3 regions of the Modestobacter sp. VKM Ac-2983 genome follow, and region 2 is predicted to be linked to each of the others. Evidence: riboswitches for the same ligand, from Rfam matches in the RefSeq annotation. Region 2 holds a riboswitch; each other region holds the start of a gene.

The links. A riboswitch is a leader RNA that binds a small molecule or an ion and turns the genes downstream of it on or off. The one in region 2 is predicted to bind cyclic di-AMP.
Region 1: linked by a shared signal. The riboswitch ahead of O2W18_RS10360 (hypothetical protein) and the one ahead of O2W18_RS00370 (LysM peptidoglycan-binding domain-containing protein) in region 2 are both predicted to bind cyclic di-AMP.
Region 3: linked by a shared signal. The riboswitch ahead of O2W18_RS09270 (transglycosylase SLT domain-containing protein) and the one ahead of O2W18_RS00370 (LysM peptidoglycan-binding domain-containing protein) in region 2 are both predicted to bind cyclic di-AMP.

The regions. Positions count from the first base shown of each region.
Region 1 covers NZ_JAPVBK010000002.1:829,316-839,737, forward strand. The annotation lists gene O2W18_RS10340 (citryl-CoA lyase) at 1-278, shown strand, start outside; gene O2W18_RS10345 (extradiol ring-cleavage dioxygenase) at 271-1,152, shown strand; gene O2W18_RS10350 (hypothetical protein) at 1,149-1,508, shown strand; gene O2W18_RS10355 (quinone oxidoreductase family protein) at 1,513-2,487, shown strand; cyclic di-AMP (ydaO/yuaA leader) riboswitch at 2,645-2,797, shown strand; gene O2W18_RS10360 (hypothetical protein) at 2,819-3,712, shown strand; gene O2W18_RS10365 (alpha/beta hydrolase) at 3,755-4,582, shown strand; gene O2W18_RS10370 (protein adenylyltransferase SelO) at 4,621-6,087, opposite strand; gene O2W18_RS10375 (NmrA family NAD(P)-binding protein) at 6,140-7,009, opposite strand; gene O2W18_RS10380 (DUF2207 domain-containing protein) at 7,184-8,953, shown strand; gene O2W18_RS10385 (M23 family metallopeptidase) at 8,961-9,638, opposite strand; gene O2W18_RS10390 (ABC transporter permease subunit) at 9,638-10,422, opposite strand, start outside.
Region 2 covers NZ_JAPVBK010000001.1:74,465-84,886, reverse strand. The annotation lists gene O2W18_RS00405 (arginine deiminase) at 1-678, shown strand, start outside; gene O2W18_RS00400 (alpha/beta hydrolase) at 705-2,642, opposite strand; gene O2W18_RS00395 (zf-HC2 domain-containing protein) at 2,712-3,482, opposite strand; gene O2W18_RS00390 (sigma-70 family RNA polymerase sigma factor) at 3,530-4,084, shown strand; gene O2W18_RS00385 (cytochrome c oxidase assembly protein) at 4,131-5,117, opposite strand; gene O2W18_RS00380 (DUF5926 family protein) at 5,209-6,144, opposite strand; gene O2W18_RS00375 (cytochrome P450) at 6,266-7,477, shown strand; cyclic di-AMP (ydaO/yuaA leader) riboswitch at 7,740-7,838, shown strand; gene O2W18_RS00370 (LysM peptidoglycan-binding domain-containing protein) at 7,962-8,726, shown strand; gene O2W18_RS00365 (SigE family RNA polymerase sigma factor) at 8,989-9,549, shown strand; gene O2W18_RS00360 (hypothetical protein) at 9,546-10,422, shown strand, end outside.
Region 3 covers NZ_JAPVBK010000002.1:587,417-597,838, reverse strand. The annotation lists gene O2W18_RS09290 (alpha/beta fold hydrolase) at 1-307, shown strand, start outside; gene O2W18_RS09285 (serine hydrolase domain-containing protein) at 337-1,476, opposite strand; gene mftD (pre-mycofactocin synthase MftD) at 1,587-2,816, opposite strand; gene O2W18_RS09275 (YceI family protein) at 2,963-3,562, opposite strand; gene O2W18_RS09270 (transglycosylase SLT domain-containing protein) at 3,724-4,620, opposite strand; cyclic di-AMP (ydaO/yuaA leader) riboswitch at 4,637-4,785, opposite strand; gene O2W18_RS09265 (class I SAM-dependent methyltransferase) at 4,951-5,598, opposite strand; gene O2W18_RS09260 (universal stress protein) at 5,604-6,158, opposite strand; gene O2W18_RS09255 (cupin domain-containing protein) at 6,375-6,767, shown strand; gene O2W18_RS09250 (Dyp-type peroxidase) at 6,793-7,863, shown strand; gene O2W18_RS09245 (hypothetical protein) at 7,980-8,273, opposite strand; gene O2W18_RS09240 (HNH endonuclease signature motif containing protein) at 8,589-10,322, opposite strand.

The sequences.
Region 1 (10,422 bases), on a different contig from region 2:
TCGCCGCCATCGGCCGGGTGCACCCCCAGGTGCTCGGCAAGACGCTGCCGCTCAACGGCGCCGGGGTGTGCGGTGCCGCGCTGGCCGACCTCGGCCTGCCGCTGGAGCTGTTGCGCGGCTTCGCCCTGCTGGCCCGCACCGCCGGGCTGATCGGGCAGCTGGCCGAGGAGCTGCGGCACCCGGTCGCCAACGACGTCTTCCTGTCCGTGGACCTCAACAACCGGTCCGTCGCCCCCGACCCGTACGTCCCTGACCTCAACGGAGACAGTCATGGCTGAACTGGCCGCGGTCATCGCGTCCACCCACCACCCCTTCTACTACCGGGCGAGCACGGCCACCGGTGCTGACCGGCCGCCGTTCGCCGACGAGTGGGTGGCGAAGATCGAGGCGTTCCGCGAGACGCTCACCCGCGCCGAGCCCGACGTCCTGGTGATGGTCGGCAGCGACCACTTCCACCAGCTCTGGCTGGACAACATGCCGCAGTTCCTCATCGGGAAGGCACCGTTCTTCGACGCGAACTTCCACAACGAGGAGCGCGAGTTCGGGCTGCCGAAGATGACGCTGCGCGGTGAGGAGGACCTGGCCGCGCACCTGCTGCGCGACGGGCTGGACCGGGACTTCGACCTGGCGTTCAGCAACGAGCTGCGGATCGACCACAGCATCACCTGCCCGATCATCACGCTGCGCCCGCAGGCCGACCTGCCGATCGTGCCGGTCTACACCAACATCTTCGCCCCGCCGCTGCCGCAGCCGAAGCGCTTCGTCCAGCTGGGCCGGGCGATCCGGGAGATGGTGGAGTCCTGGGAGAGCGACAAGCGGGTGGCGGTGATCGGCACCGGGCACCTGTCCCTGGAACTCGGCGGGCCGCGCCAGTTCGGCGAGCACGGGCCGGACCCGGAGTTCGACCGCAAGGCCGTCGAGTGGATCGCCAGCGGGGACATCGAGGGCTGCCTGGCCGAGGTCTCCCTGGAGTCCCTGCACCACCCGGGCAACGCCACCCACGGGTTCATGGACTTCATGCTGATGATGGGCGTGGCCGGGGAGGGCGCGAAGGCCGACCACGTGGACACCCTGGACCTGTTCCACACCATGGAGGCGTACTTCACCTGGTACCCCAACGGGGTCCCGAGCACGGGCGGGGTGTCGGCATGAGCAAGTACCTGCTGGACAAGTTCCTCTACACCGTGGACCGGGACCCGGAGCTGACCGAGCGCTACCGGGAGGACCCGGCCGGCACGGTCACCTGGTGGGAGGCCGAGATGGCCAACACCGTCCTGAACTGCATCCCGGCGGAGAAGACCACCTGGCTGGCCTTCACCGACGGGGAGCGGCGGGCGCTGGCCGAGCACGACCACGTGGCCCTCTTCGAGATGGGCGCGCACCCGTTCCTGACGCTCACCCTGTTCATCGCGCTGTTCGAGCGCGACCACGGGCCGATGGAGTACCAGCGCGCCTACGGCAAGGCGATGGAGCACATCTCCATGCCCTACCCCGACATCGCGACCTGAGCCGGTGCGCGCCGCCGTCCTGACCCAGCCGGGCGAGCCACCGGCCCTCGCGGAGCACCCGGACCCGGTGCCCGGCGAGGGCCGGACCCTGGTCCGGGTGACCGCCGCCCCGGTCGTGCCGCTGGACCTGCTCTGCGCCTCCGGGACGTCGTACTTCGGCCGCCCGGCCGTGCCGTACGTGCCCGGCGTGCAGGGGGTGGGGGTCGTGGTGTCGTCGGCCGTGCTGGCGCCCGGCACCCGGGTCTGGTTCGCCACCTCCGCGGGCATGAGCCCGGGCGACGGCAGCCTGGGCGAGCTCTGCGCCGTGCCCGACGCCGACGTCGTCCCGCTCGCCGGGGACCTGCCCGACCCGGTCGTGGCAGCGCTGGGCCTGTCCGCGGTCGCCGGCTGGATGGCGTTGACCTGGCGCGGCCGGTTGCAGCCGGGGGAGCGGGTGCTGGTGCTCGGTGCCGGGGGTGCGGTCGGCCAGGCCGCGCTGGGGGCCGCCCGGGCGCTGGGGGCCGGGCGGGTGGTCGGGGTCTGCCGGTCGCCGTCCGCGGCGGACCGTGCCCGCCGGGCCGGCGCCGAGGACGTCGTCCTCACCGGGGACGGCGGCGACCTGGCTGCCCGGATCCGGCAGACGGTCGGCTCGGACGTCGACCTCGTCGTCGACCCGGTGTTCGGCGCCGTGGCCGCGGCGGCGTGCTCGGTGCTGGCGCCCGGTGGGCGGCTGGTCAACCTGGGTGGCGCGGCCGGGGACGCCGCCGAGTTCTCCTCCGCCGTGCTCCGCAGCCGGAGCATCGACGTGCTCGGCTACACCAACAACGCGCTCACCGGCGAGCAGCGGGCCGCCGCGCTGACCTCGGTGCTGCGGCACGCCGCGGCCGGGCAGCTCCGGGTGGAGCACGCCGTCCTCCCGCTGGCGCGGGTCGCGGAGGCCTGGGCGGCCACCGCGGCCGGGGGCGGGAGCCGGTCCGTCGTCGAGCTGTCGGTGCGCTGACCGGACACCGGCGGTGGTGACGGATGGGACGGGTGTGTCCGGAGAGTGACGCGACCACCGTCACCCCATGAAATGCGGGCGACGGATTGTCACGATTCGATGACGCCGTTAGGTTTGCCGGGTCCAGTCGGTCGCCACGTCCCCACCCGGGGAGCCCGACCGGACGCCGCCGAGTCGCCCTCCGGGGCGAGCCGGGGACCCACCGCACCACTGGGGTGAATCCCGCGCCCGGACGAGAAGTCCGGGCCGGGTAGGGCTGCTTCCCGCCCGAACCCGTCAGCTGACCTGGTAGGCGGCCATCGGAAGACACCTGTACGGAGCACTCCTGCCCATGCGCGCCCGCACCACCACCTCCAGCTCCACCAGCCGCCGACGTCCGCCGGCCGGCGTCCGTCGGCCCGGGCTCTACCTCGCCGTCGCGGCGGCCGGTGCCGTCCTGGTCAACGTGGTCGTGGGCGCCGGTCCGGCGGCCCAGGCCGACCCCGTGGCCTCGGAGCCGGTGAGCGTCGCCGCGCAGCTGGGGCTGGCCGCCGAGTCCGGCGCCGTCGACGGGACCGAGGACCTCCGGCCGCTCGAGGAGCTGGCAGCCAGCCGGGCCACCCGGGAGGCCGAGCAGACCGCCGCCCAGCAGGCCCAGGCCGCGGCCGACCAGGCCGTGCTCGACCAGCAGGCAGCGGAGGCGGAGGCAGCGCGCCTCGCCGCCGAGGCCGCGGCCGCCGCTGAGGCCGAGGCCGCTCGGGTCGCCGCCGAGGCCGCCGCTGCTGAGGCCGAGGCGCAGTCAGCCGCCCCAGCTCCGGCACGGGCCGGGACCGCGGCCAAGCCCTCCGCCGCGGCGCCCTCCAGCTCCGGCACCGCGGTGACCGCGACCGCGAAGATCAGCAACTCCGCCGGACCGATCAAGCCGCAGGCGCAGGCCGCCGCGAACGCCGTGGTCAGCAACGTGCCCGGCGCCGGCTCGATCACCCTGGGCGGGACGCGGCCCAGCGCTGCCGACCCGCACGGTCACCCGTCGGGGCTGGCGGTGGACTACATGGTCATGTCCAACGCCGCCCTCGGTGATGCGATCGTCGCGTACCACGTGGCCAACTGGGCCGAGCTCGGCGTCGACTACATCATCTGGGAGCAGCGGATGCTCTCCTCGCCCGGCGGCTCCTGGAAGCAGATGGAGGACCGGGGCAGCGTGACGGCGAACCACTTCGACCACCCGCACGTCAACTACCGCTAGACGGCGCTGGCCCGGCCGCCGGCAGCGCGCCACCATGGGGTGGTGCTGCGGTCGGTGCTCCGGGCCGCGCTGATCGGTGCCATCGTGCTGGTCGTGGTGGTCGGTCTGCTGTGGACGTTCCAACGCCGGCTGGTGTACCTGCCCGACGCCGGCCCGGTGCCGGCCGCCGCTGACGTCCTCCCCGGTGGCCGGGACGTCGAGTTGGCCACCGCCGACGGCCTGACCCTCGGCGCCTGGTTCGTGCCCGGCCCGACGGCTGACGCCCCGACCGTGCTCGTGGCCAACGGCAACGGCGGTCACCGCGGGGTGCGGGCCCCGCTGGCCCGGGCACTGTCGGACGCGGGGCTGGGGGTGTTGCTGTTCGACTACCGCGGGTACGGCGGCAACCCGGGCAGCCCGAGCGAGGCTGGTCTGGCGCTGGACGTCCGCGCGGCGCGCGACTGGCTGCTGACCGACGGCGGGGTCCCGGCCGAGCGGCTCCTGTACTACGGGGAGAGCCTGGGCGCCGGCGTCGTCACCGAGCTGGCCGTCGCGCACCCGCCGGCCGGGCTGGTGCTGCGCTCGCCGTTCGTCGACCTGGCCGCCGTAGGCAGCGAGCACTACCCGTTCCTGCCGGTCCGGCTGCTGCTGCGGGACCGCTACCCGGTGGCCGAGCTGGTCTCCCGGGTCGAGGTGCCCACCACCGTCGTCCTGGGCACCGCCGACTCGATCGTGCCGCCGGAGCAGAGCCGGGAGGTGGCCCGTGCCGCCGGGCAGCTGCACCGCACGGTCGAGGTGCCCGGCGCCGACCACAACGACGCCGTCCTGCTGGATGGCGACCAGCTGGTCGCCGCCGTCGTCGAACTGGCCCGCCTGACCACCGACCCCTGACCCAGCACCACCAAAATGGCCATTTTGGTGGTGCTGGGTCAGGTGCCGCAGAAGGTCTGGTAGGTGGCGCCGAAGTCGGCGGGGGCGGGGGTGGCGTACCGCTCCAGGCCCGGCCGCTCGGTGTAGGGGTGGGTCACGGCCTCCAGCAGGGGGCCCAGCGGTGCCAGGTCGCCCGCGGTCGCCGCGGTGAGCGCCTCCTCGACGAGGTGGTTCCGCGGGATGTAGAGCGGGTTGACCCGGTCCATGGCGTCGGCGTCCGGGGCCAGTGCGCGCCAGCGCTCCGACCACGCGTCGAACGAGGCCAGGTCCAGGAAGAGGTTGCGAACCGGGTCGACGTCGCCGCGGGCGGCGGCGCCGAGCAGCCGGAACGCGGACGTGTGGTCGACGTGGCCGGCCTGCAGCAGGGTCAGGAACTCCTCGACCAGCGGCGCGGCCACCGCGTCGTCCAGCCCGTCGGGCAGGCCCAGCTTGGCCCGCATCCCGGCCGACCAGGCCGCGTCGTACTGCGGCCGGAACTCGCCCAGCGCCGCCACCGCCAGCTCGATCGCGCGCTCCTGGTCCTCGGCGAACAGCGGGAGCAGCGCCTCGGCGAGCCGGGCGAGGTCCCACTCGGCGACGATCGGCTGGTTGCCGTAGGCGTAGCGCCCGCCGGTGTCGATCGAGCTGTACACCGTGGCCGGGTTGTGCGCCTCGAGGAAAGCGCACGGCCCGTAGTCGATCGTCTCGCCGGAGATGGTCACGTTGTCGGTGTTCATCACGCCGTGCACGAATCCGACCTGCATCCACCGGGCCACCAGCTCGGCCTGGGCAGTGACCACCGCGGCGAAGAGCGCGAGGTGCGGGTTCTCGGCCTGCGCGGCGTCCGGGTGGTGCCGGCTGATCGCGTGGTCGGCGAGCCGGCGCAGCAGCTCGGCGTCCCCGGTGGCCCGGGCGTACTGGAAGCTGCCCACCCGCAGATGGCTGCTCGCCACCCGGGCCAGGACGGCGCCGGGCAGCAGCGTCTCCCGGCGCACCGAACGCCCGGTGGCGACCACGGCCAGTGAGCGCGTGGTGGGGATGCCGAGGGCGTGCATCGCCTCGCTGATCACGTACTCGCGCAGCATCGGGCCGACCGCGGCCAGCCCGTCGCCGCCGCGGGCGAAGGGGGTGCGCCCGGAGCCCTTGAGGTGCAGGTCGCGCAGCCGGCCCGCCACGTCGGTCAGCTCCCCGAGCAGCAGCGCCCGGCCGTCGCCCAGCCGCGGGACGAAGCCGCCGAACTGGTGCCCGGCGTAGGCCTGAGCCACGGGGTTCGCCCCGGCCGGGACGGCGGTGCCGACCAGCAGGCGCAGCCCCTCGGCGGTCCGCAGCGCGGCCGGGTCGAGGCCGAGTTCGGCGGCCAGCGGCTCGTTGAGCGCGAGCAGCCGGGGATCCGGGGCGTCGTCGGCCTGCCAGGCGACGGCCAGCTCGGGCAGCTCCCGGGCGAAGCGGTGGTCCAGCCTGAGGGTCGGTGCCGGTGCGAGGCTCACCCGACCGAGGCTACGTCCGATCCCGGGAGCTGCCAGTCGCTGCAGCGTCGCCTCAGCGGTGCGGCGCCAGGTGCTCGACGGCCCAGGAGCGCAGCGTCGTCGGCGTCGTGGTCAGCACCGAGCGAGGGTCAGCCGGCACGAAGTCCTCCCGCAGGCCGCGGCCCATCCCGACGAACCCCTCGACCTGGGCCTCGGACAGCCCCGCCGCCCGGAGGCCGGCGCGCAGGTCGTCGTCGCTGATCTGCTCCGCCCGGACCCGCCGGCCGGTGGCCGAACCCACGATCCCGGCCACGGTCTCGAACGTGAGGTCCTCCGGCCCGTGCACGGCGAGCACCCGCCGGCCGGACCAGCCCGGGGACAGCAGGTTGGCCACCGCCACCGCCCCGATGTCCCGGGGGTCGACCCACGGCATCGGCCGGTCGATCGGCATGGTGGTGCGCAGCACGCCCTCCTGCAGCCCGTCGAGGTCGGACAGCAAATTGGTGAAGAAGTACCCGCAGCGCAGGTGGAGCACCGCGGCGCCGGTCTCCTCCAGCTGCTCCTCGGTGCGGGCGAGCCCGTCGATCTGCCCGACGCCGTGGCGCTTCTCGGCGCCGACGCTGCTCTGGAACACGACCCGGGACACCTGGTTCTCCCGCACCGCGCGGGCGACGACCGCGCCCATCCGGGTCGACGTGGCGACCGGGTCGTCGTCCGGCGTCGGCGGGTCGACCCAGTAGAGGGCGTCCGCGCCCTCGGTCGCCCGCAGCACGGTGTCCAGGTCGCCCTGGTCACCGACCACGAGGTCGACCAGCTCCCGCGTCTGCGGGTCGAGCTTCTCCGGGGAGCGCAGCAGCAGGGTGGGCCGCAGGCCGGCCTGCAGGAGCAGCCGGACCACGCGGGAGCCGACGTGCCCGGTCGGGGTGGTGACGACGATCCTCATCGACAGCCTCCGGTGGATGCGTGTGTGCTGTGGCGTACCCGGCCATGCCAGCACGGGGTGCCGACAGTTCTCCGGCGAGCGCGCGGCCCCGCCTCGTGCCCGGACACCCCGGCGTTCGGGGAGACTCCGCACGCCGTCACCTGGGCACGGCGGTCGAGACGAGGACGGTGCGACATGAGCGCGGACGGACGGCGGACAGCAGCCGGGGTGGTCGGGCTGGTCTTCCCGGCCCTGCTGCTGGCGGGGTGCACGGACGACGGCCAGGCCGAGGCCATCCGCTCCTACGACGTCGACCTGGTGGCCGGCGCCGACGGGTCGCTGGAGGTCGAGGAGACGATCGCCTACGACTTCGCCGATGAGGAGCGGCACGGCATCGAGCGGCTGATCCCCGAGCGGGCGCCCTTCGAGCAGACCCGCGACCGGCTGTACCCGATCAGCGACGTCGTCGTGGAGAGCCCCACGGGCGCGCCCACCGACACCGAGGTCACCAGCGAGGACGGCGTGTTGACCGTCCGGATCGGCGACGAGGACACCGAGGTCACCGGCGAGCACACCTACGTGCTCAGCTACCGGGTCGAGGGGGTCGCCGACCCGGGGGACGACGGCGACCGGCTGGCCTGGAACGCAGTCGGGACCGGCTGGGAGGTGCCGATCGAGCAGGTCGACGTCCGGCTGACCGGCCCGGAGGGCGTGGCGCCGGTCGCGGGGGACTGCGTGATCGGCACGGACGATGCCCTGTTCGCCTGCCCCATGGACGTCGAGGCCGTCGGTGCGGTGCGCGCGGAGGCCACCGGGCTCGACCCGGGGGAGGGCGTGACGCTGAGCGCCAGCTACCCGCCGGGCACCTTCGCCGGCGCGGAGCCGGTGCTCGAGGAGACGTTCAGCCCGGCGCAGGCCTTCCGCCTCAGCCCGGCGACCGCGGGGCTGGCCGTGGGCGGGCTGCTGCTCTTCGTCGTCCCGCCGCTGCTGCGGGCCCGGCGGAGCCGCCCGGCCGTATCCGGTCCGCGGGCGCCGCAGCTCACCCCGCCACACGACGCCCGCCCGGCCCAGCTGGGCACCGTGCTCGACGGTCGCGCCCAGCGGCACGAGGTCCTCGCCACCCTGCTGGACCTGGCCGTCCGCGGCCAGCTGCGGATCGAGGAGGTCGCCGTCGATCCCGCTGAGGACGAGTCGGACACCGACGTCCCCGCGGACTGGCGGCTGGTCCGCACGCCGGCCGACCAGCGGGGGCTGCGCCCCTACGAGCAGCTGCTGCTCGACGACGTCTTCGCCGACGGCGAGGCCGTGCTGCTGTCGGACCTGCAGTCGCGGTTCGCGGCCGTGGAGAGCCGGGCCTGCGCGGCGATGTACCGCGACGTGGTGGAGCAGGGCTGGTTCCGCGCCGACCCCGCCGCGGTCCGGCGCCGCTGGTACGGGATCGGCACCGGGGTGCTCGTCGCCGGCATCGTCGGGACCGTCGTCCTGGCCGTCACCACCACCTGGGCGCTGGCCGGCACCGGCGTCGTCCTCGCCGGGCTGGCCCTGCTCGGGCTGGCCGGGCGGATGCCGCAGCGCACCCCGGAGGGCGCCCAGGTGCACGAGCGGGCGGCCGCGTTCCGCGACCAGCTCGCCACCTCCGAGGGGCCGTGGTCCGCCGACGCGGACCAGATGGCCGACCTCGCCGGTGCGGCGCGCACCGACCTCCGGGTCCGGTACCTGCCGCACGCGGTGGCCCTGGGGGTGGCGGAGGAGTGGACCAGTGCGGTGCAGACGGCCGGCCCCGGCACCACCCCCGCCTGGTACGTGCCGGCGCACGGTGCCGGGCACGTCGGCATGTGGCCGGCGCTGCTGGCGTTCTCCGCCCCGGACAACCCGGCGCTCTCCCCGCCGGCGAGTGCGGGCGGCGGGGCCGGCTCGACCTACGTGGGCGGCGCGGCCGGGGGAGGGGGCGGCGGCAGCTGGTGACCCGGCGTCACACCGGCTCGACGACCGCGCCCTCCGCGGGGACGCCGAGCGGGATGACGACCGGCGGGCCCCCGTCCGGGGGCCAGGACCGGTGGTCGCGGAACGCCAGCGGCAGCCCGCGTGCGGTGAAGGGGTCGGCGGAGTCCATGACCTGGACGTGCACGTGCGGCTGGGTCGAGTTGCCGGAGTTGCCGCAGTCGGCAAGCTGCTGGCCGGCCGTCACCGGGTCGCCGGCGCGCACCCGGAGCGAACCGACGCGCAGGTGGGCCAGCACGACGTGGGCACCCTGGTCGGCGAGCTGGAGCACCACGTGGTTGCCGGCCAGCGCCCCGGCGCCGCCGCGGGCGCGGCCCGCCTGGGTCAGCGCGTAGGGCACCCGGGCGGCCGGCGACCGTCGCGCCACGCCGTCCGGCTCGCCGTCGTGCACCGACACCACCCGCCCGGACGCCGGGGCCAGCACCGGCTGACCGAACGCGAAGAACCGATCCACCGGCTCGGTGGCCAGCAGCGACCGCCAGCCCCGGGTGGTCGCCGTCCGCCGTCCGCGCACGGCGGTGAAGTCGATGGCGTAGGTGGTGGCGAACAGGTGCGTGCCGTGGCTCGGCACCCGCCGCGCCGGGCTGTTCTCCACCCGCCAGGTGCCCCGGAACGGCAACTGCAGCACGACCGCGCCGGGGTCGGCCATCAGAGGTCGCGGCGGACGAAGGACATCGCGGCCAGGGCCCAGACCATGACCACCCACAGCACCGCCCAGCCCAGGTAGGTGGCGGTCAGCGGCGCCGTGCTGAGGAACGGGAACGCGCCCGCGCCCTCGTCGGCCCCGCCGAACTGGACGAGCGCCGACGGGTCCTGGAAGGCGTTCATCGCCCCGCGCCAGAGCCCGTCGGTGGGCAGCAGGACCCGCGACACGCTCCCGACCCGGCCGACGGCGTCGTTGCCGAGGGCCTCGCCGATCGCGCCGACCACCCCGGCCACCCAGGTCGTGCAGAACAGGCCGACCGCCACCACGCCCGAGGCCATCGGCGAGATGACGGTCGCCAGCAGCACGGTGAGGGTCAGCAGCACGATGGTCTGGGCGGCGAGCAGGGCCAGCGCGGTCGCCGGGGCCGGCGGCCAGTAGTCGACGGTCACCCGGACGACGAGGACCTGCGCCAGCCCGGCCAGCACGACGAAGCCGCTGCCGAACGCCACCAGCCCCAACCACTTGCCCAGCAGGAACGCCGAGCGGCGGATCGGCCGGGCCAGCATCGACAGCGCGATGCCCGACTCCGTCTCCCCGGACAGCGTGGGCCCGGCGAGGAAGGCGGTGCCGAGCGCGGCGACGAGGCTGTAACCGAACATCACCAGGTTGAGCAGGATCGAGGCGGTCAGCCGGGCCTCGCCGCTGGTCAGCGACTCGGCCGCCAGCCGGGAGAAGCCCCAGCTGCTCAGCGCCAGCAGCCCGGCGGTGAGCGCGACGAGCGCGAACA
Region 2 (10,422 bases):
GAGAGCGCGCTGACCGCGGCGCTGTACACCCACCACCCTCGGTTCGCCGGTGTCGAGCAGCTCTACGGCCCGCACCTGGAGCACCTGGAGGGCGGCGACGTGCTGCTGCTGTCCCCGGGCGTCGTCGCCGTCGGGGTGGGCGAGCGGACCACGCCCGGCGGCGCGGAGCGACTGGCCCGGCGGGTGTTCGCCCGCGGGCTGGCCCACACGGTGCTCGTCGTCCCGATCGCCCAGCAGCGGGCCACCATGCACCTGGACACCGTCGCCACCATGGTCGACGTCGACGCGATGGTCATGTACCCGGCGATCGCCGACCACCTGCAGGCCTGGACCGTGACGGCCGGGGACGCGTCCCCCGACACGGCCGAGCTGTCGGTCGAGGGCCCGCAGCCGTTCCTGATCGCCGCCGCGCAGGCGATGGGGATCGACCGGTTGCGGGTGATCGACACCGGGCTCGACCCGGTGACCGCCGAGCGGGAGCAGTGGGACGACGGCAACAACACCCTCGCGCTGGCCCCGCGGCTCGCCGTCGCCTACGAGCGGAACACGGTCACCAACGCCGCCCTGGAGGCCGCCGGGATCGAGGTCATCGCGATCGCGGGGTCGGAGCTGGGCAGCGGCCGGGGCGGCCCGCGGTGCATGAGCTGCCCGGTGCTGCGCGACGCCGTCCCGGCGTAGCCCGGTCGGTCAGGCGGCGGGGTCGGTCAGGCGCCGGGGTCGAAGGCCTCCACCGCGGGGTCGAAGACCTGGTCCCGGTAGACGTCGCTGCGCGCCGGGCTCGCGGCCAGCTGCACCACGGCGAGCCCGGCCGGGGTGTCGGCCAGGGCCAGGTCGACCCGCTGTCCGAGGTCGTCGAGCCGGTAGACGTCCCAGGTGGCCGCCCCGGTCTCACGCTGGTCCACCGGCTCGAGGGGCTGACCGGTGCCCAGCTGCCCGGCCACCTGCTGGAGCACCTGGTCGGCCGTCGCCCCGGGCACCACCTGCTGCACCAGCGAGACCAGCGGCGACTGCTGGAACGCCCCGGGGAGCACCTCGGACCACCCCTCCGGCCGGAGACCGGCGACGCCCAGCTCCTCGCTCTCCCAGGCCGTCATCTCCACCTGCACGGCCTCCGGGGTGAAGGCGGGGAGCTCGACGTCGTCGACGCAGGAGGCGTCCGGCTCGCTGTCCGGGTCGGCGAGGAAGTCGCGGGTCAGCTGAACGGCACACTCGTGGGTCCCCACCGAGCCGTGCCCGGTCGACGGGAACTCGACGAAGACGCTGTCGTCGAGGTCCGCGGCCAGCTGCGCGCCCCACCGCGGTGGGGTGATCGGGTCGAGCTCTCCGGCCAGCACGAGGGTGGGGATGTCGCTGGTCAGCGCCTCGTTCTCCGCCGGGCCGGGCTCGCCGGCGTCCCAGTCGGCGCAGACGTCGAAGATGGCCGGTCCCATCGTGGGCGCGTTGGCGAAGAAGCTCTCGACGAGGGGGTGCTCGGCGGCCGCCGCCGCCACCAGCTCCCGGTCGCTGAAGCTGATCTCCTCCTCGCACTGCACGGCCAGCTGCTGGCCGACGCTGACCAGGTCCAGCTGCTGGGCGAAGGCGCCGAGCAGCAGGCCGATCGTGCCGAAGTCGTCGTTCGCCGCCGCCTCGACGATCTCCGGGAGGAACGGGATCAGCTCGGTCGAGTACATGCTCTGGAACAGGAACCCGACGAGGCCGGCGCCGTCCAGCGGGCCCTCCACCCGCTCGCCCGTCATCGGGTCGAGCACCGTGACCGTCGCCGGCTCGGCGTCCAGCTCCGCGACGAGGTCGGTGACGGTCTGCTCCAGGCCGGGGTACTGCTCGGCGCACCCGGCGTCGGCGGCGCAGGCGGCGAACAGCCCCTCCAGGGCCCGGGCGGCGTTGCCCGGCGTCTCCTCGTAGAGGTCGGCGTCGATCGGGTACGAGGCGTCGAGCACCACCGCCCGGATGCCCTCGGGGTGGTCGCGCATGGCGGTCTGTGCCAGCCGCGTGCCGTAGGAGATCCCGTAGAGGTCCCACTCCTCGTGGCCCAGCGCCCGGCGCAGGTCCTCGAGGTCGGCGGCGGAGGCGGCGCTGTCGTAGTCGTCGAAGTCGACGCCCTCGTCGACCAGCCGCTGCCGGCACTCGTCCAGCGCGGCGGTGGCCTGGGCCGCCAGCTCCTCGACCGGCTCGTCGGAGCCCAGCGACTCCCGCACCCACGAGCTGTACTCCTCGCAGGCCAGCGAGGGCTCGGTCAGCCCGGTCCCCCGCTGGTCGAGCAGGATCAGGTCCCGCTCCTGGGCGAGCGGCTCGTACAGCTCACCGAACGCCAGCGGCACGATCTCCAGCGCACCCTGGCCCGGCCCGCCGGAGAGGTAGACGAGCGGTTCCTCCGCCGGGTCCTCGGCGGCCGCGGCGACCACGCCGAAGGCCAGGCTGACCGTGCCGGCGCCCGGGTCGTCGCGGTCGGCCGGCACCTCGAGGGTGCCGCACTCGATGTCGACCCCGGCCGGGACGTCGAACCCGCAGGCGCCCCACTCGACCTCGCCGGGGGCGGCGGTCGCCGTCGTCCCCCCTGCCTCCGCGCTGTCGTCCTCGCCGTCACCGGTACAGCCGGCCAGGACGAGGACGGCGAGCGGCACCAGGGCCAGGCGACGGTCCATGGGTCTCCTCCGTGTCAGCTGCCGGTCGCACCGGCTGGTCACCGCGGCCAGTGAACCAGGGGCACGCGGTCAGGCGGCCGCGCGCTCGCCGCCGCCTTCGGCCCGGACCACGGCACGCGCGGCCGGGCCGGCGCCCCGCCAGCCGGGCGCCGCAGGACGCTCGGTCCACCGCCCGGGCTCCGCTCCCCGGGCGGCGGCCCACCGCGTCACCGGCCGGGCGACCCGCTCCCCGGTCGGCCCGGTGCGGACGCCGCGATTCCGCAGCGCGAGCCAGCTGACCAGCACGGCCCCACCGAGCAGCAGCAGGTGGCCGACCGCCCGGCCGGTGTGCACGTGACCGGCCCCCAGGTCCCCGACGGTGACCCAGGCGAGCACCGCGGCGAAGGGCAGCAGGAAGGGCAGGGCCCCGGCCGCCAGCCGCGGCAGCACGGCGACGCCGAGGAAGCAGGCGGCCAGTCCCAGGTTCCAGGCCCCAGTCTCGTGCGCCAGGTGCACCGGGGCGGCCGCCGCAGCACCGGTGCCCAGCAGCGCCGGCAGGCTGACCGCCAGCTGACCGGCGCCGACGGCCAGCAGGGTGAGCCGGAGGGCGGCGTCCAGCCACGCCCGGGAGCGGACCGCCGGCTGCACCGCAGGCAGCCGCCCCAGCACTGCGGCGGTCACGTCGGGCACCGCCGCGACCGGGGTCAGCCGGGCCCGCCGGGTGACCTCCGCCGCGGCCTCGGCCCACCCGCGGCAGGCCGGGCACCTGCCCAGGTGCTCGTCGACCCAGGTCTGCGGGAGGCCCGGCGACTCGCCGTCCAGGTCGGCGGAGACCGCCTCACGACAGGCTGCACAGCTCACGGTGGCATAGTCGCCGCCGACGACCGCAGAGTTCCCGGAGGGTCCACGTGGGGCAGCTGGAACGTCTCGCTGCCCGCGCAGCCGAGGGCGACAGCCTGGCTCAGGCCGCGCTGATCCGGGAGACGCAGACCGACGTGTGGCGGCTGTGCGCGCACCTGGCCGACCGCCAGGTCGCCGAGGACCTCACCCAGGAGACGTTCCTGCGTGCGCTCCCGGCGTTGCCGGGCTTCGAGGGCCGGTCGTCGCTGCGCACCTGGCTGCTGTCGATCGCCCGGCGGGTCTGCGCCGACCACCTGCGGTCCCGGAAGCGCCGCGGCCTGGTGCTGGTCTCCGACGACACCGACCTGGCCGACCTGGTCCGCGACGTGCCGGAGGACGAGGTGGGCGGGTCGGTCGCCGCGCAGGATGTGCTGGACCGACTGGAGCCCGAGCGCCGGGAGGCCTTCGTGCTCACCCAGCTGATCGGGTTGCCCTACGCCGAGGCCGCCGAGGTGGCGGGCTGCCCGATCGGCACGATCCGCTCGCGCGTGGCCCGGGCCCGGGCCGACCTGGTCGAGGCGCTGGTCGCCGCCGACCACCCCCGCAGCCGCCGTCCCTCCTAGCGCACCGCCCCTCCCGGGGCCGAGGTCCCGACGTCCGCCCCACCGGTCAGGGGTGCTGGGCCGCCAGCCGGCGCAGGCGCTCGTTGTACGCGGTCAGCTCGGGGTCCTCGCCGCTCTCGCCGCGGGCGATCGCCCGGTCCCGGGTCCGGTCGGCGGCCCGGTTGGACCGTTCCTCCGAGCGGGTCCACTGGAAGAAGACCACCGCCAGCACCAGCACGGTGGGGAACTCACCGAACGACCAGGCGATGCCGCCGGCCGCCCCCTGGTCGTAGAGCGGGTCGATGCCCCAGGACTCCGGCGGGGTGGCGTAGCTCGTCAGCAGCACGGAGCTGCTCATCATCACGATCACGCCGAAGAAGGCGTGGAACGGGGCGGGCAGCAGCAGCTCGAGCATCCGGGCGCCGTGCCCGGAGCGCCGGGGCCACGGGTCGATGGCCATGATCGGGCCGAAGAACAGCAGCCCGGTGACCAGGAAGTGCAGCAGCATGAACGTGTGCCCGACCGTCGTCGACATGAGGTCGTCGAACAGCGGGGTGAAGTAGACGCCGTAGAGGCTGGCGATGAACAGCGGCACGGTGAAGAACGGCGAGGCGACCAGCTGGCCCAGCCGGCTGTGCAGGGCGCCGAGCAGCGCGCGCCGCGGCACCCCCGCGGGTCCCTGCGCCGCGGGCAGGGCGCGCAGCATCAGGGTGACCGGGGCGCCGAGCAGCAGGAGCAGCGGCGTGATCATGCTCAGCACCATGTGCTGCACCATGTGCAGGCTGAAGAGCGCCATGCCGTAGCTCTGCAGGCCACTGGCGGTGACGTGGAAGAGGCTGGCGCAGCCGATCAGCCAGGCCACGGTGCGGGTCGGCGCCCAGCGCACCCCCCGCCGGTGCAGCCGCCACAGCCCGACCAGGTAGCCGACGGCCAGCAGCACGGCCAGCCAGGCCACCGGCGAGGCGGCGGCCAGGTCCAGGCCCAGCACCCGCCCGGTCGTCGGCGGCAGCTCCGGGACGTGCATCCCGCCCATGCCGCCGTGCTCGTGGCCCACGTCAGTCCTCTCTCAACTCCGCTGTGCGGCCCCCACGGTAGGCCTGGCCCGTCCCCCTCGCCGCAGTCGGCGAGGGGGACGGGCCCTCGGCTCAGCGCAGGGTGACCTGACGGGACAGCAGCCCGGCGCGGGCCCGACGCTCGTCGGCGTTCAGCGGCTCGGTGACCGCCAGCGCGGCCTCCAGCCGGGAGTGCAGCTCCGCTGAGGGACCTGCCCACTCGGCGCCCGGCACCTCACCCGGCACGTCCCACACCGGGACGGCGAGGCCCAGCGCACGGAAGGCACCGGCGTAGCGGGTGCCGTCCCCCAGACTGAGCTGCTCGGCCGCGCCGAGCCGGGCGAGGGCGTCCAGCAGCGCCTCCTCCGGCTCGGGGCGCACCCAGCGCACGTGCCCGCGCTCGGTGGTCGGCCGGCACCAGTACGCGGCCTCCAGGCCGGCCAGCCGCACCGTGGGCATCACCATCTCGTTGGCCTGCTGCAGGCTGGCCCGGGCGGTCGCGTCGACGTCGGCGCCCTCGAGCCAGAAGCCGAAGTCGTCGTGCACGGTGACCTCGAACGGCGCCGAGAGGTCCAGCAGCTCCTGCAGCCGCGGCCCGGCCGAGCCGGCGGCACCGATCGGGCCCGGGTCGACGGGAGCGCCGGCCGGGGCCTCGAGCGCGGCGGCGAGCGCGGTGCCGAGGTCGCGGCTGACGTCGTCGGAGGAGGTCTGCAGCTGGACGCCGAGCAGGATCTCCCCGTTGGCGCGCACCAGGGCGGGGGTGCCGCCGGGCAGGACGCTGGCCAGCGTGACCGACCGGCCGTCCGTGGTGGTCAGCTTCGCGGTGGCGGCCGGCACGAGCTCGCGCAGCGCCACCCAGTCGACCTCGCCGGGCAGGCCCTCGAACGGGCGGAGCACCGGCTGGCCGTAGCCGGAGCCGTGGCAGTGCTTGTAGCGGCGGCCGGAGCCGCAGGGGCAGGGCGCCTTCGGGTTGGTCTCACCGGCTGTCGCAGCCGGGGCGGCGGGACGGCGGGTCGTAGTGCGGGCCATGCATGCGAGGGTAGTCAAAGGACCCCCTCGCCCCCCGCCCCTCGCACGCTCGCGGCGGGACCCTGCGAGGGGGCCGCCCGCACTGCCGTGCCGCGCCGCTCCCCTCAGTACGCTGCTGCCGGTGACGCCGGCCCCTGCTCCGCTCGACCTGACCGACCCCGTTCTGGTCGCCGACCCCTACCCGGCCTTCGCCGTGGCCCGCGCCGCGGCGCCGGTGCAGTGGAACGAGCAGCAGGGCATGTGGCTGGCCCTCGGCCACGCCGAGGCCAACGCCGTCCTGCGGGACCGGCGGCTGGGCCGGATCTGGTCGGACAAGGCGCCGGCGGAGCGGTTCGAGAGCTTCAACCTGATCCACCGCAACGCGATCCTGGAGATGGAGCCGCCCACCCACACCCGGCTGCGCCGGCTGATCAGCGCCGCGTTCGCCCGCGGACACGTCGAGCGGCTGCGACCCTGGGTGCAGGAGCTGGCCGACTCCCTCGTCGACTCCCTCGTCGAGCGCTCCGCCGGGGACACCGGCGTCGACGTGCTGTCCGGGATGGCGGAGGAGCTGCCGGTCGCCGTCATCGCCGAGCTGCTGGGCGTGCCGGCAGCCGACCGGCCGCTGCTGCGCCCGTGGTCGAACGCCATCGTCAAGATGTACGAGTACGGCCGGACGACGGAGGTCGAGGCCGACGCCGAGCGGGCCGCCGCCGAGTTCGTCGCCTACCTCCGCGAGCTGGCCGCCGAGCGGCGGACCGCCCCGGGGGAGGACCTGCTCACCCACCTGGTCACGGTGCGCGACTCCGAGGGCGACCGGCTCACCGAGGACGAGCTGGTCACCACCTGCATCCTGCTGCTCAACGCCGGGCACGAGGCGACGGTCAACGTGAGCGGCAACGGCCTGCTGGCGCTGCTGGAGCACCCGGACCAGCTGGATCGGCTGCGCGCGGACCCGGACCTGCTCCCGACGGCGATCGAGGAGCTGATGCGCTTCGACTCGCCGCTGCAGCTGTTCGAGCGCACCGCCACCTCCGACGTCGAGATCGGCGGGGTGACCGTCGCCCAGGGGCAGAAGGTCGCCGCCCTGCTGGGCAGCGCGAACCGGGACCCGGCCGTCTTCACCGACCCCGACACCCTCGACGTGGGGCGCACCGACAACCCGCACATCTCCTTCGGCGCGGGGGTGCACTTCTGCATCGGCGCCCCGCTGGCGCGGGTCGAGCTGCAGGCCTCCTTCGGTGCGCTGCTGAGCCGCACCTCCCGGCTGGAGCTGGCCCGCCCGGCCCGACGCCGCCCGGAGTTCGTCATCCGCGGGCTCCAGGACCTGCCGGTCGTGCTCACCGGCCGCTGAGCCCCCAGCCCCGGCCCCGGTGCAGCGGACCACATGCCGTTGCGTCGGGAAACGACCCGGGGGCACCAGTCCACGGCGCGTCCATGATCCGTCACAGCTCGTGCTGACCGCGTCGGGGAGCCCGGGAAAGCTCACCGCCGACCGGCTCCGCCGGCCGACGGCCTGCCTACCGTTGGTCCGTCCGCCACACGGCGGGCTCCGGACGACGACACCGCCGAACCTGCCCACCGTCGGCCCGGACGTCACGAGACCACGGGCAGGCGCGGGGGACCCACCTCGCAAGACCAGGCCTCCGGGCCTTGGGGTGAAGCCGCAGCACGCGGCCGGGCAGCTCTCGCCCGAACCCGACAGCTAACTCCGCAGGCGGCGAGAGGCACACACACCCATGCTCAATCGCTTCACGGCACGGCGCGACCGCTCCTCCGGGCGATCCGCCTTCGCTTCCGCGGCGCGCCCGGCCATGGTCGTCGCGGCAGCTGCAGCGATGTCCTTCGGGGTCATCGCGCCCGCCCAGGCCCACACCGGCAGCCACACCGTCAGCCCCGGGGACACCCTCAGCAAGCTGGCCAGCAGCCACGGCACGACCTGGCAGACCGTCTACGCGGCCAACCAGGGCACCATCGGCGGCAACCCGAACGTGCTGCGCGTCGGCCAGGTGCTCTCCATCGGCGGCGGCTCGGCCCCCGCGGCTGCACCGGCGGCCGCACCGGCAGCGGCCTCCGGCAGCTACGTCGTCCGCGCCGGCGACACGCTGAGCAAGATCGCCGCGGCGCACGGCACCACCTGGCAGAGCATCTACGCCGCCAATCGCGACACCATCGGCGGCAACCCGAACGTGCTCCGCGTCGGGCAGGCCCTCACCCTCGGCGGCGGGGCAGCACCCGCGGCCCCGGCGCCCAGCCGGCCGGCCCAGCAGGCCGCCAGCCGCAGCGCCGACCGGACCGCCACCGGTGACCCCCGCAGCATCGGCCGGACCATGGTGGCCGAGCGCGGCTGGGGGGCCGGCGAGTTCACCTGCCTGGACAGCCTGTGGACCAAGGAGAGCAACTGGAACCCCACGGCCGACAACCCGAACTCCAGCGCCTACGGCATCCCGCAGGCGCTGCCCGGCTCGAAGATGGCCTCGGCCGGCCCGGACTGGCGCACCAACCCGGCGACCCAGATCACCTGGGGTCTGGGTTACATCAGCGACCGCTACGGCACCCCGTGCGCCGCGTGGGCGCACTCCCAGGCCAACAACTGGTACTGATCCACGAGCGCGACGGGTCGGTCGGCGCGGTCACGCGCTGACCGGCCCGCACCGGTGATCCGGGCCGACCGGACCATCGGCACGACGACGCCCCGGCCGGGCAACCGGCCGGGGCGTCGTCCGTTCCGGACGAGATCCTCCGGCCCCTGCCAGAGGCCCACTCACCGCGCCCGCTGAGCCGTTACCGGATCGTGACCGGGGGACCTGGGGGCCAGCCGGACTGCCGATGCGTCTCCTCAGTGGGACCAGCGGAAGGGATGCGGTGGCGAAGGAGCAGGACGAGGAGTTCACCGACTTCGTCGGTGCGCACGGCCCACGGCTGCTGCGCACCGCCGTGCTGCTGACCGGTGACCGCGGCCGCGGCGAGGACCTGCTGCAGACCGCGCTGGCCCGCGCGTACGGCCGGTGGAGCACGGTCCGCCGCGCCGACGACCCCGTCGCCTACGTGCGCAAGATGCTGGTCAACGGCCACCTGAGCTGGCTGCGCCGGCTCAGCAACACCGAACAGGTGGTCGAGTGGTTCCCCGACTCCCCGGACCGGGTGGACCTGCAGGCGCTGCACGCCGAGGCCGACGAGCTGCGCACCGCGCTGCGCGAGCTGAGCCCGCGGGTGCGCACCGCGGTGGTGCTGCGCCACCTCGACGACCTCAGCGAGGCCGACACCGCACGCCTGATGGGCTGCTCGGTGAGCACGGTAGGCAAGCACGTCTCCCGCGGCCTCGCCGTGCTGCGCACCGTCCTGGACCGTTCCCCCGGGCCGTCCTTCCACCCCTCCCCCGAACCGTCCCCCGACCCGGCACGGACCACCCGGAGGCACGCGTGAACCCCCACGAGCGCGACCTCGCGGGCCGGCTGCACGGTCTGGCCGACGAGCTGACCGCCGGCGGAGGCGGCGATGCCGCCGACGCGGTGGCCCGCTGGCGCCACCGGCGCCGGACCCGGCGGACGTTGACGGCGGTCGCCGTCGGCGTGGCCGCGGTGGCCGTCGGAGGCGTGGTCGCCGTCGGCCCACCGTCCTCCGCACCGCTCCCCGGGGGCACCGCGCGGCCGACGGTCACGTCGTCGGCGCCGGCCACGGCACCGACGCCGCCGCCGCCCGGAGAATCCACGCCGTCCGGGACACCGGTGCCCGACGACAGCCCGGTCACCGGCGGTGCGACCGAGGCCTACGGCAAGGAACCGATCCCGGCGGTGTCCGCGGCGGAGAAGGCACGGCTGACCGCCGAGGCGCAGGCCGACCTGGACCGGGTGGTCGACGCCCTGCCGCCGTCCCTGGCGTTCCCCTCGCCCACCGAGTGGGACCGGTGGCTGCCGGAGCCCAAGCCGTACCCGGGCCGGGACACCGCGGACGACCTCTCCACCTGTCCGGTGCTGTCCGACGGCCTCTCCGCTGCTCTGGGGTCCCGGATGAGCTACTGGACCGGCACGCTGCCCGGCGCGTGCACCTGGGCGCCAGTACCGCTGCTGTACGACACCATCGACTACCCGTTCACGGTGCGCGTGGGCTTCCTGGGCGACGGGACGACGCCCGCCGACGTCGCCCGCGATGCGTTCGACTGGGTGCCCCAGGGCGATCCGACCCCCTGCCCCCGGGCCGACGTGGTCGACGGCGGCGTGCTGATCCGGTGCAGCTCGGTCGACCAGGCGTCGTTCCAGCTGGCCGTCCCCGACGCCCGCGGCAAGGGCACCTGGGTGC
Region 3 (10,422 bases), on a different contig from region 2:
CGTGGCCGCCGGCTCGCTGCGCGCGGTCGAGGGCGGCTGGACGTGGAAGTTCGACCCGCACTTCTTCGGCACCCGGCTGCGGCTGCGCGACCTGCTGCCCGGCGTCGCCGTCCCGCTGACCTTCCTGCGCTGCGAGCACGGGCTGGTGAGCCCGGAGATGGCCACCGAGATGGTGGGGCTGACCCGGGCCGGGATGCCCGTGGTCGACCTGCCCGACAGCGGTCACCACCCGATGCTGGACCAGCCGCTCGCCCTGGTCACCGCGCTGCGCACGGTGCTCGCGCTGGGCGGTGACCGACCCCGCTGACCCGTCGGGCGTGCTCCCGCAGGGGTGGGTCAGAGGCAGCGGTACAGCGCCCGCCAGAACGTGTCCAGGCCGTCGCCCGGCCCGGCCGTGCCGCGCGCGGTGAGCAGCACCGCGACGAGGTCCCGGTCCGGATCGGCGTAGGCGGTCGTGCCCGTCCCGCCGTCCCAGCCGAACCGGCCCGGCTGCGCCCATGGCTCCCCCGGCTCGACCTGCACGCCGACCTGCAGGCCCCAGGAGCGGCCGGCGCCGAGGAAGTCGGCGGCCTCCACCCGCTGCGCCGTGGTCAGCGCTCCGGTGGTCATGGCGGCCACCGATCGCGGGCTCAGCAGCGGCCCGCCGCCGTCGGCGAGCGCGCCGAAGAAGGCGAGCACGTCCGGTGCGCTGGAGACCAACCCGGCCGCCAGCCCTTCGAAGACCGGTGGCACGGACGACCGCCCGTCGGCCGGGTCGAGGAGCTCGAACCCGTCACCGGCCGGCAGGTACGCCGGGCCGAGCCGCGCGGGGTCGGTCGCGCAGAAGCCGGTGTCGGCCAGGCCCAGCGGACCGGTGACCCGCACGCGCAGTAAGTCGCGCAGCGGGCACCCGGCGACCCGGCTCAGCAGCACCGAGAGCACCTCGGTGCTGAGCTGGTACAGCCAGCTGGCCCCGGGCTGCGCGGCCAGCGGCAGCTCGCCCAACCGGGCCAGGTACTCCCCCGGCGTCAGCTGCGGCGGCAGCGGACCCGGTCCGAGGCCGGCCCGGTACAGAGCTCGGTCCAGCGGCGAGCCGTCCCACAGCCCACCGAAGCCGGGCGTGCTGGTGAGCAGGTGGCGGACGGTGATCGGGCGGTCAGCGGGCACCGTGTCCGTGAGTGCGCCGGCCCGGTCGACCAGCACCCGCGGGTCGGCCAGCTCCGGGAGCCACCGCCCGACCGGGTCGTCGAGGTCCAGCAGCCCGTCCTCGACCAGCGACAGCGTCAGCACGCCGGCGAACGGCTTGGACAGCGAGGCGAGCCGGAACAGCGAGTCCGGACGCACCCGGGCGCGGCCGCCCAGCTCGAGGGAGCCGCCGGTGTGCACCTCGACCTCGCCGTGGTGGCGCACCGCGGCGGCGTAGCCGGGCAGTCGGCCGCGCTCCACCTGGGCCTGCAGCGCTGACCAGACGGTGACGAACCGGGACAGGTCCGACATGGGGGCCTCCTGCGTCCGAGGGACGGCGCACCCAGCGTCCGAGGGACGGTGCGCTCGGCAGGGAGGACGGCGGTGGCCGGTGGAAGTCATCGCGCCGGCCACCGGGACCCTCAGGCGGTGGTGCCCTTGCCCGAGGACCGCTGGGCCGCCGGGGCGTCGGCGCCGTCCTCGCCCAGGTGCCGCTCGAAGTGCGGCGGGACGACGAGGTCGGCCGGGCTGAGCTCATCGACCGAGCGGTGGCCGAGGCCGACCAGCGCGGACCCGAGCCCGTCCCGCAGCAGGTCGAGCACGTTGCCCACGCCGGCCTCGCCGTTGGCGGCCAGGCCCCACAGGTAGGCCCGGCCGATCATGACCGCCCGGGCGCCCAGCGCGACTGCCTTGGCGACGTCGCCGCCCCGCCGGACGCCGCCGTCCATCAGCACCTCGACCTGGTCCCCGACCGCGTCGACGACCGCGGGCAGCGCGCGGATCGCTGCCGGGGTGCCGTCGAGGTTGTTGCCGCCGTGGTTGGAGACCGAGATCGCGGTGACCCCGGCGTCGACGGCCCGCTTGGCGTCATCGATCCGCATGACGCCCTTGAGCATGAACGGCCCGTCCCACTGCGAACGCAGCCAGGCGACGTCCTCCCAGGTGGGCATCGGCGAGCCCATCCACTGCCCGTAGGCCCCGAAGAACGTGGGCGCCGGGTCACCGGGGGTCGCCACCATGTTCGGCACGGTGAGGTCGGGGAGCTTGCGGGTGCGGGCGAAGTCGAGCAGCCACCGCGGCCGGGCCAGCACCTGCGGGGCGTACCGGCGGGCCGCCTCGAAGTCGATCTTCTCCGGGATGAACGGGCTGCCCCAGTCGCGGCCGTAGGCGAAGGACCAGTCCAGCGTGGCGATCATGCCGACCGCGCCGGCGGCCTTCGCCCGCTGCATGCGGCCGAGCATCTCCTCGCGGGTGCCGACCCAGTACATCTGGAAGAAGGTCTGCGGGTTCGCCGCCACGACCTCCTCGATCGGCTTGCTGGCGAAGGAGGACAAGCCCATCGCCACGCCGCGGGAGGCGGCGGCGCGGGCCACGGCGACCTCACCCTCGGGGTCGACCGCCTGGACCCCGGTGGGGCTGATCATGATCGGCATGGAGACCGGCTGGCCCATGATCGTGGTGGCCAGCTGCCGTTCGTTGCTCAGCCCGGCGGTGTGCGGGGCGAACCCGAGCTCGGTGAAGGCGGCGAGGTTGTCCGCCGCGGTCAGCCCGCGCTCGGAGCCGGCCACCAGCGCCCCGTAGACCCCCTTGGGCAGCCGCCGCTTCGCCCGGCGCTGCGCCTCCGCCACCGACTCGAACCACGCGTTCGCCACCTGCGGACCCCCTGCTGCTCGACTCGTCCCGGGCGACGCCGTCGTCACCGGGGTTGCCGTCGCGGGGCCGGCCGGTCCCCCGGCGCCCTACGTGGCACTGAGTGCCACCCTAGCGGCCGAGGGTGGCCTGGGACACAGTGCGCCGGTCAGGCGTCCTTGATCGCCGAGACGTCGAACTCCACCTGGATCCGGTCACTGACCAGCACGCCACCGGTGTCCAGCATCGCGTTCCAGGTGAGGTCCCACTCGCTGCGCTTGATGGCCAGCGCGCCCTCGAAGCCCACCCGCATGTTGCCGAACGGGTCCAACGCCGAGCCGGTGAGGGTGAAGTCGATCGAGACCGGCCGGGTGACCGCCTTGATCGTGAGGTCGCCGGTGACGCGGTAGACGTCCCGGTCGACCTGCTCGACCGCGGTGGAGACGAAGACCATCTCGGGGTGCTGCTCGACGTCCAGGAAGTCGGCCGAGCGCAGGTGCGCATCGCGGTCCGGCGTCCCGGTGTCGATGCTGGCGGTGGCGATCCGCAGTCGGACGTTGCTGGCCGTCGGCGTCGCGGTGTCCAGGTGGGCGGTGCCGGAGAAGTCGGTGAAGGCACCCCGCACGGTGGTCACCATGGCGTGCCGGGCCCGGACGCCGATCCGGGTGTGCGTGACGTCGACGGTGTAGTCGCCCGTCACGTCGGCCAGGGCGCTGGTGGCGGCGTCGAAGTCCGTCGCGGCGCCCTCGGGTGCGCGGTGCTTGCCCACGGATCAGCGCTCCTCGTCTCGGTGGTCGAACCCCTCGATCCTCCCCGATGGTCCCCCGCCGGTGCACAGGAGGGCCATCTGCCCGACACCTCGGCACTGCATCGGACGCAGCGAGGCCCGGGTCCGGCCGGACCCGGGCCTCGCTGCGCACCGCCGGTGGGTCAGTACCAGCCGGTGGCCTTCGAGTGCGACCACGCGGCGCACGGCGAGCCGTAGCGGTTGGTGATGTAGATCAGCCCCGCGTCGATCTGCCGGTAGCCGTCCGCGGTCTTGGCGATCCCGGTGCTCTTCCAGGTCGAGTCCAGGAACTGCGGGATGCCGTACGCGGTGCTGTTCGGGTTCTGCGCGTTCGGGTTCCAGCCGCTCTCCTTGCCCCACAGGCTCTCCAGGCAGGAGAACTCCGTCTGGTCGCCGCCGAGCTTGCCCAGGGCGTAGTCCTGGAACGAGCCCGACCCGGAGGACGCGACGGGGGCAGGCGCAGCCGGCGCCCTGGTGGTGCTGGACGGGGCCGGGGTCGCCGCCCGAGCGGCGGCAGCCGCTGCCTCCTCCGCGGCCTTCGCCTCCGCAGCGGCCTGGGCCTCGGCGGCGATCCGCGCCTCTTCCGCGGCCTGCGCCTCGGCGGCGGCCTGCGCTGCTGCGGCTGCCTGCGCGTCGAGCACGGCCTGGTCGGCGGCCGCCTGCGCCTGCGCGGCGGCGGCCTGGGCGGCCTCGCGCTCGCTGCGGTTGGCGGCGAGCTGGCCGAGCCGGTCGGCCAGGGGGCCGTCGACGAGGGCGGTCCCGGTCTGCTGCGAGCTCAGGTCCAGCTGGGCGACGACGCTCGCGGGCTCGACGGCGGCCTCGGCCCGCGTGCCGGGCTCACCGCCGACGAGGACGTTGACCAGGATCGCCCCGGCGGCGGCGACGCCGACGTACAGCGTGGGCCGACGGAGGCCCCCCGGGGGCTGACGACGAGCCCGCCGGGCCACCGGGGCGTCATCGGCGCCGGTCGAGAGCGCGGGGAGCACCTCGGTGGCGGGCAGCTGCTCGTCGGACGAGGACGCGGTGGTGCGACGGGACATGAAGAGAGGGGCTCCGTGGGTCTTCCGCGGCCGCCTACCGAGTCAGCTGACGGATTCGGGCGGGAAGTCGCCCTACCCAGCCGGGCGGCTGCCCGGGCGGGATTCACCCCAGTGGTGCGGTGGGTCCCCGGTTCGCTGCGTGCAGCGATTCGGCGGCATCCGGTGCGGGCTCCCCGGGTGGGGACGAGACGTCCGACCGGACCTGGCCACGGTAGAGGCCGTCGCCTGGGCGTGACAATGCCGGGAGCCGGATTTCGTCGCCATGTGCCACGTCTCCCATCCGGTGGCGGGGCGGGGCAGCAGCAGTGGGACGGCTGGTGCCGGTGGGCCTCAGGGGAGCCGCCAGACCGTCGTCCGGCGCACCGCTCCCCCGGCGGCGTCCGGTACGTCGTACTCCGCCTGGGCCACCAGGCCCTCCTTCGGGACGTACGCCCGTCCGGGGTCGCCCAGCAGGACGGTGGCCCCCTGCAGCCAGGCCGCGCCGAGGAAGGGCAGCACCCGGGCGGTCATCTCCCGGTCGTAACAGACGTCGCCGGCCAGGACGACGTCGATGTCCGGTAGCTCCTCGTCCAGGACGTCCCCGACGACCTCGATCCCGGCCACCCCGTTGACCTCGGCGTTCAGCCCGACCGCGGTGTGCGAGTACGGGTCGACGTCGCTCGCCAGCACCCCGCTCGCCCCGGCCAGCAGCGCGGCGACGGCCACCAGGCCGCTGCCCGCGCCCAGGTCCAGGACCCGGCGGCCGGCCACGAGCTCCGGGTGGTCGAGCACGTGCCGGGCCAGCGCCTGGCCGCCGGGCCAGGCCGCGGCCCAGAACGGCGGGTCCTCGCCGGCTCCGCCGCCCTCGGTCTCCATCGCCTCCCAGAGCGCGACGACGTCGTCGGCGACGTGCAGCTGCACCTCGGGGACGAGCGACGGGCGGTCCAGCCGGGTGTGGGCCCGCAGGAAGGCCGGTGGCACGGGGTGCTGGACCGCCACGCCGGTCAGGCCTTGCGCTCGGTGCGCACGACGGTGACCGGGCACGGGGCGTGCCGGGTGACCTGGTCGCTCACCGAGCCGAGCAGCAGCCCGGCGAAGCCGCCTCGCCCGCGGGCCCCGACCACAAGGAGGTCGGCGTGCTGCGCGGCCTCGAGCAGCGACCGCACCGGCGCAGCGTGCACGACGTGGCAGGTCACCTCGCCGGCCCGCTCGGCGCCCAGCGCGGCCCGGACGTCGGCCTCCAGGTCGGCCTGCACCGCCTGCTCGTACTCACCGATCGGCGGCACGTAGCCGAGCTCCCAGCTCGGCGGCTGCGGGGCGGTGGCGATCCGCCAGCCGCGGACGACGTGCAGCGGCCAGGAGGCGCGCTCGGCCAGCGTCGCGGCCCACTGCAGCGCCTCCTGCGCGCAGTCCGAGCCGTCGTGGCCGACGACGACGCCACCCTCGACGGCGGCGCGGGTCGACACCTCTCCCTCGACCTCGGCCAGCTCGGTGGCCGCCTCGTCCCGCTCGGCAGCGAGTGCTGCGTTCCCCGACCGGTCTGCTGGCTGCTGCGTCAACGCCGTCCTCCAGTGCTCGTGTGCTCGTGCTCCGCCGGTACCCGGCACCAGGAAGCCTCCCCCACCCGGCCGGTCGACGGCAGGGTCGGAGGGCCTGTTCCCCCGTGTCGTCCGGGCCGGGGGCCTTCGGATCGCGGCGGAGGCCGCTCTGCTCTTCACTGATCATGAGCCGGCGCGCGCCGGCAGGATCGACTGGATCGAGGAGGAACGGCAGCCATGGAGCACTTCACCATCGCCACCGTCGCCGAGGAGAGCGCCGACTTCCGTCGGGTGCTCTGGACCGGCGAGCACACCCAGCTGGTGATCATGACGATCCCGCCGGGTGGGGAGATCGGCGAGGAGGTGCACGAGGAGATCGACCAGATCCTCACCTTCGTCAGCGGCACCGGCCAGGCCGTCGTCGGCGGGCAGAAGAAGAACGTCGCCCAGGGTGACCTCGTCGTCGTCCCCGCCGGCAAGAAGCACAACTTCCTCAACACCGGGGTGAACCCGCTGGTGCTCTACACGGTCTACGGCCCGCCGGAGCACGCCGACAAGGCGGTGCACAAGACCAAGGAGGAGGCCGACGCGCTCGAGGAGGCCGGCAAGGACGAGCCGCCGACCAGCTGAGGCCCGATCGGGCAGGGTGGGCGTCGTGACGACGCAGCCGGGCATCTTCGCCCTCGGCACCCCTGAGCACTGCTACCTGGAGCTCGACCTGGAGCCCGGCTGCTCCGCGGAGGACCTGGTCCGCGGGGTGGCCGGGCTCACCGGTCCGCTCTCCTCCACCGGTGGGGTGAACCTCGTGGTCGGCTTCCGGCCGGAGCTGTGGGCCGCCGTCGCCCCGGACGACGCCCCGGCGGACGCCGCCAGCTGGACCGAGGACCTCGTCGGCGCCGGCCGTTACCGGATGCCGGCGACCCAGCACGACGCCTGGATCTGGGTCGCCGGGGGCGATCGCACCGCGGTCTTCGACAACGCCCGGGCCGTGCTGGCCGCCCTGGCCGGCGTCGCCCGGGTGGCCGCAGAGGTCACCGGCTGGCTGTACCGGCACGACCGGGACCTGACCGGCTTCATCGACGGCACGGAGAACCCCTCGCTGCTGACCGCCGCGGAGGTCGCGGCCGTGCCTGCCGGCGAGCCGGGTGCGGGGGCGAGCATCGTGCTCTATCAGGTGTGGCGGCACGACAGCGCCGCCTGGGAGTCCCTGGGGATGCACGGCCAGGAGATGATGATGGGCCGGACCAAGCCGGACAGCGTCGAGCTGCCCGACGACGTGATGCTGCCGAGCGCGCACGTCGCCCGCACCACCGTCGAGGTGGACGGCGAGGAGAAGCAGATCTTCCGGCGCAACGTCGCCTACGGCGGGGTCACCGACCACGGGACGGCGTTCGTCGGGTTCGCCCGCGACCAGTGGCGCCTCACCGAGATGCTCCGCCGGATGGCCGGGGCTACAGACGGGGTGCGCGACGGGCTGACCGGCTTCCTGACCCCGCTGAGCGGGGCGTACTACACGTGCCCGTCGATCGACGCCCTGGCCCGGTTCGCGCCCCCCCGACGAGGACTGACGGCCACCGTGACCCAGGAGCAGGAGCAGCCGGCGCAGCCGGAGCCGGAAGGTGGTGACCCGGCGTGCTGGCTCGACCGGGTCTGCCCGGTGTGCGGCCGGCTGACCGAGCGGCTGCCCACGGGTCGCTGCGCCGCCTGCGGCGAGCCCTGGGACTGACCGTCCCCCGATGAGATCCTCGGCCGCAGCGGCAGGTGACCGACCGTGCCTGGGCAGCCACTGCGCCGAGGGGTCTGTCCGGCCATGCCGGCGGCCGGTGCTGGCCGCCGAGCAAGTCAGGCGGCGGAGCTCCTGGCGACCTGACTGCCGTACCAGCTGGTGAGCAGGTGCGCGCGGACAGAGGCCGGCAGCGCTCCCCAGCGGAGCAGCGCCGCCCGGGCCGGGAGCGCACTCGCTGCAGCGAGCTGGCCCAGTTCGCGGACCCGTTCCGGTCGCGGGCTGTGCGGCTTCCGATCGTGCAGCCCGGCGGCGACCTGACTGTCGAAGGCCGCGAGGATGTCGGCCTGGTGCGCCGGGTCGAACCACTGAGGGCTCCGCGGCGAGCTCGCTGCGAGGTGGTGACGGATCACGATGTGCTTATCGGCCCGTTGTGCGCTCGCTGTGACTCGAACAGGGCTCACGGGCGGCCCTGAGCTGCCGTTCTTGCTCTCTGGACACTCGTGTCACACCCGCATCAGAGGTCACGTCCGCACGCCGATCTGGTACCCGGGTGGACCCGCCGGGCGACCTCCTCTCGCACGCTGTCGAGGAAGTCGACGCGGCTTCCCCTATGCCGGGGCGGCCCCACGCCATGGGCCTCAGGAAGCAGGGGCCACAGGCCATGGGGCCTCAGAAAGCGCGGCGGCCACAAGCCGTAGGGACTCAGGAAGGCGGCCCGTAGGGACTCAGAAAGGCGGCGGGTCGTCCGGGTCGGGTGGGCTCCCGCCTCCGGTCAGCTGTCCGGTGGCGGACAGCCGGAGGCCCGGTGGCTGGCGGCCGGGTGTTCGGGAGCTCTGTGTTCGGGAGCTCGGTGTTCGGTGGCTGGGCAGGTGGAGGCCGGGTGGTCGGGTGGTCCGGGTGACGCCGGAGGGGGTGGTGACCGACAGGGCGCCGTCGTCAGTCATGACGAACCGCCACCTGGGTGCGTGGGTCTTCAGCCGGTGGTGTCGCCGGCACAAGCAGCACAAGTTGGTGCAGTCGGTGGCCCCGCCGTCGCGGTGGGCGCAGACGTGGTCCAGGTCGGTGCGCGCGGCCGGTCGACGGCAGCCGGGATGTCGGCAGGTCCGGTCCCGGGCCCGCACGTACCGCTGCTGGGCCGGGGTCGGGGTGTAGCGGTCGATCGGCGGTGGCCGGTCCAGCACCCCGCACCCGCAGTCCCGGTCGGGATGAGCGGGGCAGCCGCGGCGGGCCAGCCGCTCCAGTTCCGGGCGGGTCACCGTCGCCCGCAGCGCCCCGGTGTCCGGGTCGGTCAGGTCGATGCCCAGCGTGCCCCCGGTCGGGGCCTGTAGCCCACCGGGGCAGATCGCATCCAGCTGCGCCAGGAGCTCCCGGAGCTGCCCGGCGGTGATCGGCGCCCCGTCCACCGTCGCAGCATCCCGGTCATCGCACGCCGGGAGCCCGCCCGCGCCCGCCGCGTGACCCCCACCCGGTGCGAGGAGATCCTCGCCCGATTCGTGACCCTCGCCCGACGCGTGGAGACCCTCGCCCGGCCCGTGGTTCTCGTCCGGCGCCCGGTGGCCTCCCTCGGGCGTGCCGTGGCCCTCACCCGGCGGGGTGGAGCCGTCGAAGGGGTGGGGGTGCAGCGCCGGCAGCGGGGTCAGGACCGTCAGATGGGCGGTGACCGGCTCCCGGCTGGTGTCCCAGGGCCGCAGGATCAGGTCGGCCATCACCTGGGTACGCAGCTGCCCGATCGGCCGCTCATCACCCTCGGCCTTCGCCATCCGCGCATAACCGTCGACCGTCTCTCGGCAGGCCGCGGCCACCGGCATCGGCAGGTCCGCCACCAGCTGACCCATCCCATCGGCGGTGGCCCGGGTGGTCACATCGGCACACTGCTCGGCCTTCTTCCGCCGCCGATCGGCCGCCGCATCGTCCAGCGCGATCAACGCCGCCGCCGTCCGTTCCTGCAACCGCACCGGCGTCTCCCCCGCCACCGCCCACCCCAACGCCTGCGCCTCCACCTCGGCCACCACCGCCGGCTCCACCCGGCCGCCCGCAGCCTGCGACTGTCCGCCCAACGCCTTCGCGATCGCCGTTGCCCGCGGCGGGTCGATCAGCGAATCAGCCAACGCCGCCCACGTCTCCGGCAGCTCATGCACCCACACCAGCGACCGCTCCGCCAACAGGGTCGCCGCCGTCCGCGAGATGCCCGCGACGACCGCCAGCTCATCGGCCAGGAACTCACTCACCCCCACCGGCACGCGAACCGGGCGCCAGCCCTCCACCCCGTGCCCCGGCTGCTGATCGGTCAGATCCCACTCCACCGGGCGACGCCGCGCCAGCTCGGCCACCACCACCGCCTCATAGGCAGCCAACTGCGCCCGCACGTCGGCGATCGTGCCCAGCTCCCCCACCAGACCCGCGTCGGAGAAGCCGCTCGGCGGGAGCACCTCCGACAACCGGGTCCGCCGCCGCGTCACCCCCGCAGGCGGTGCAGGCAACTCAGCGCAGGCCGACGAGGACCGCGGTGACACCGTCACCGCCACCCCGAACCCATCGCCCATGGACACACCACGAACC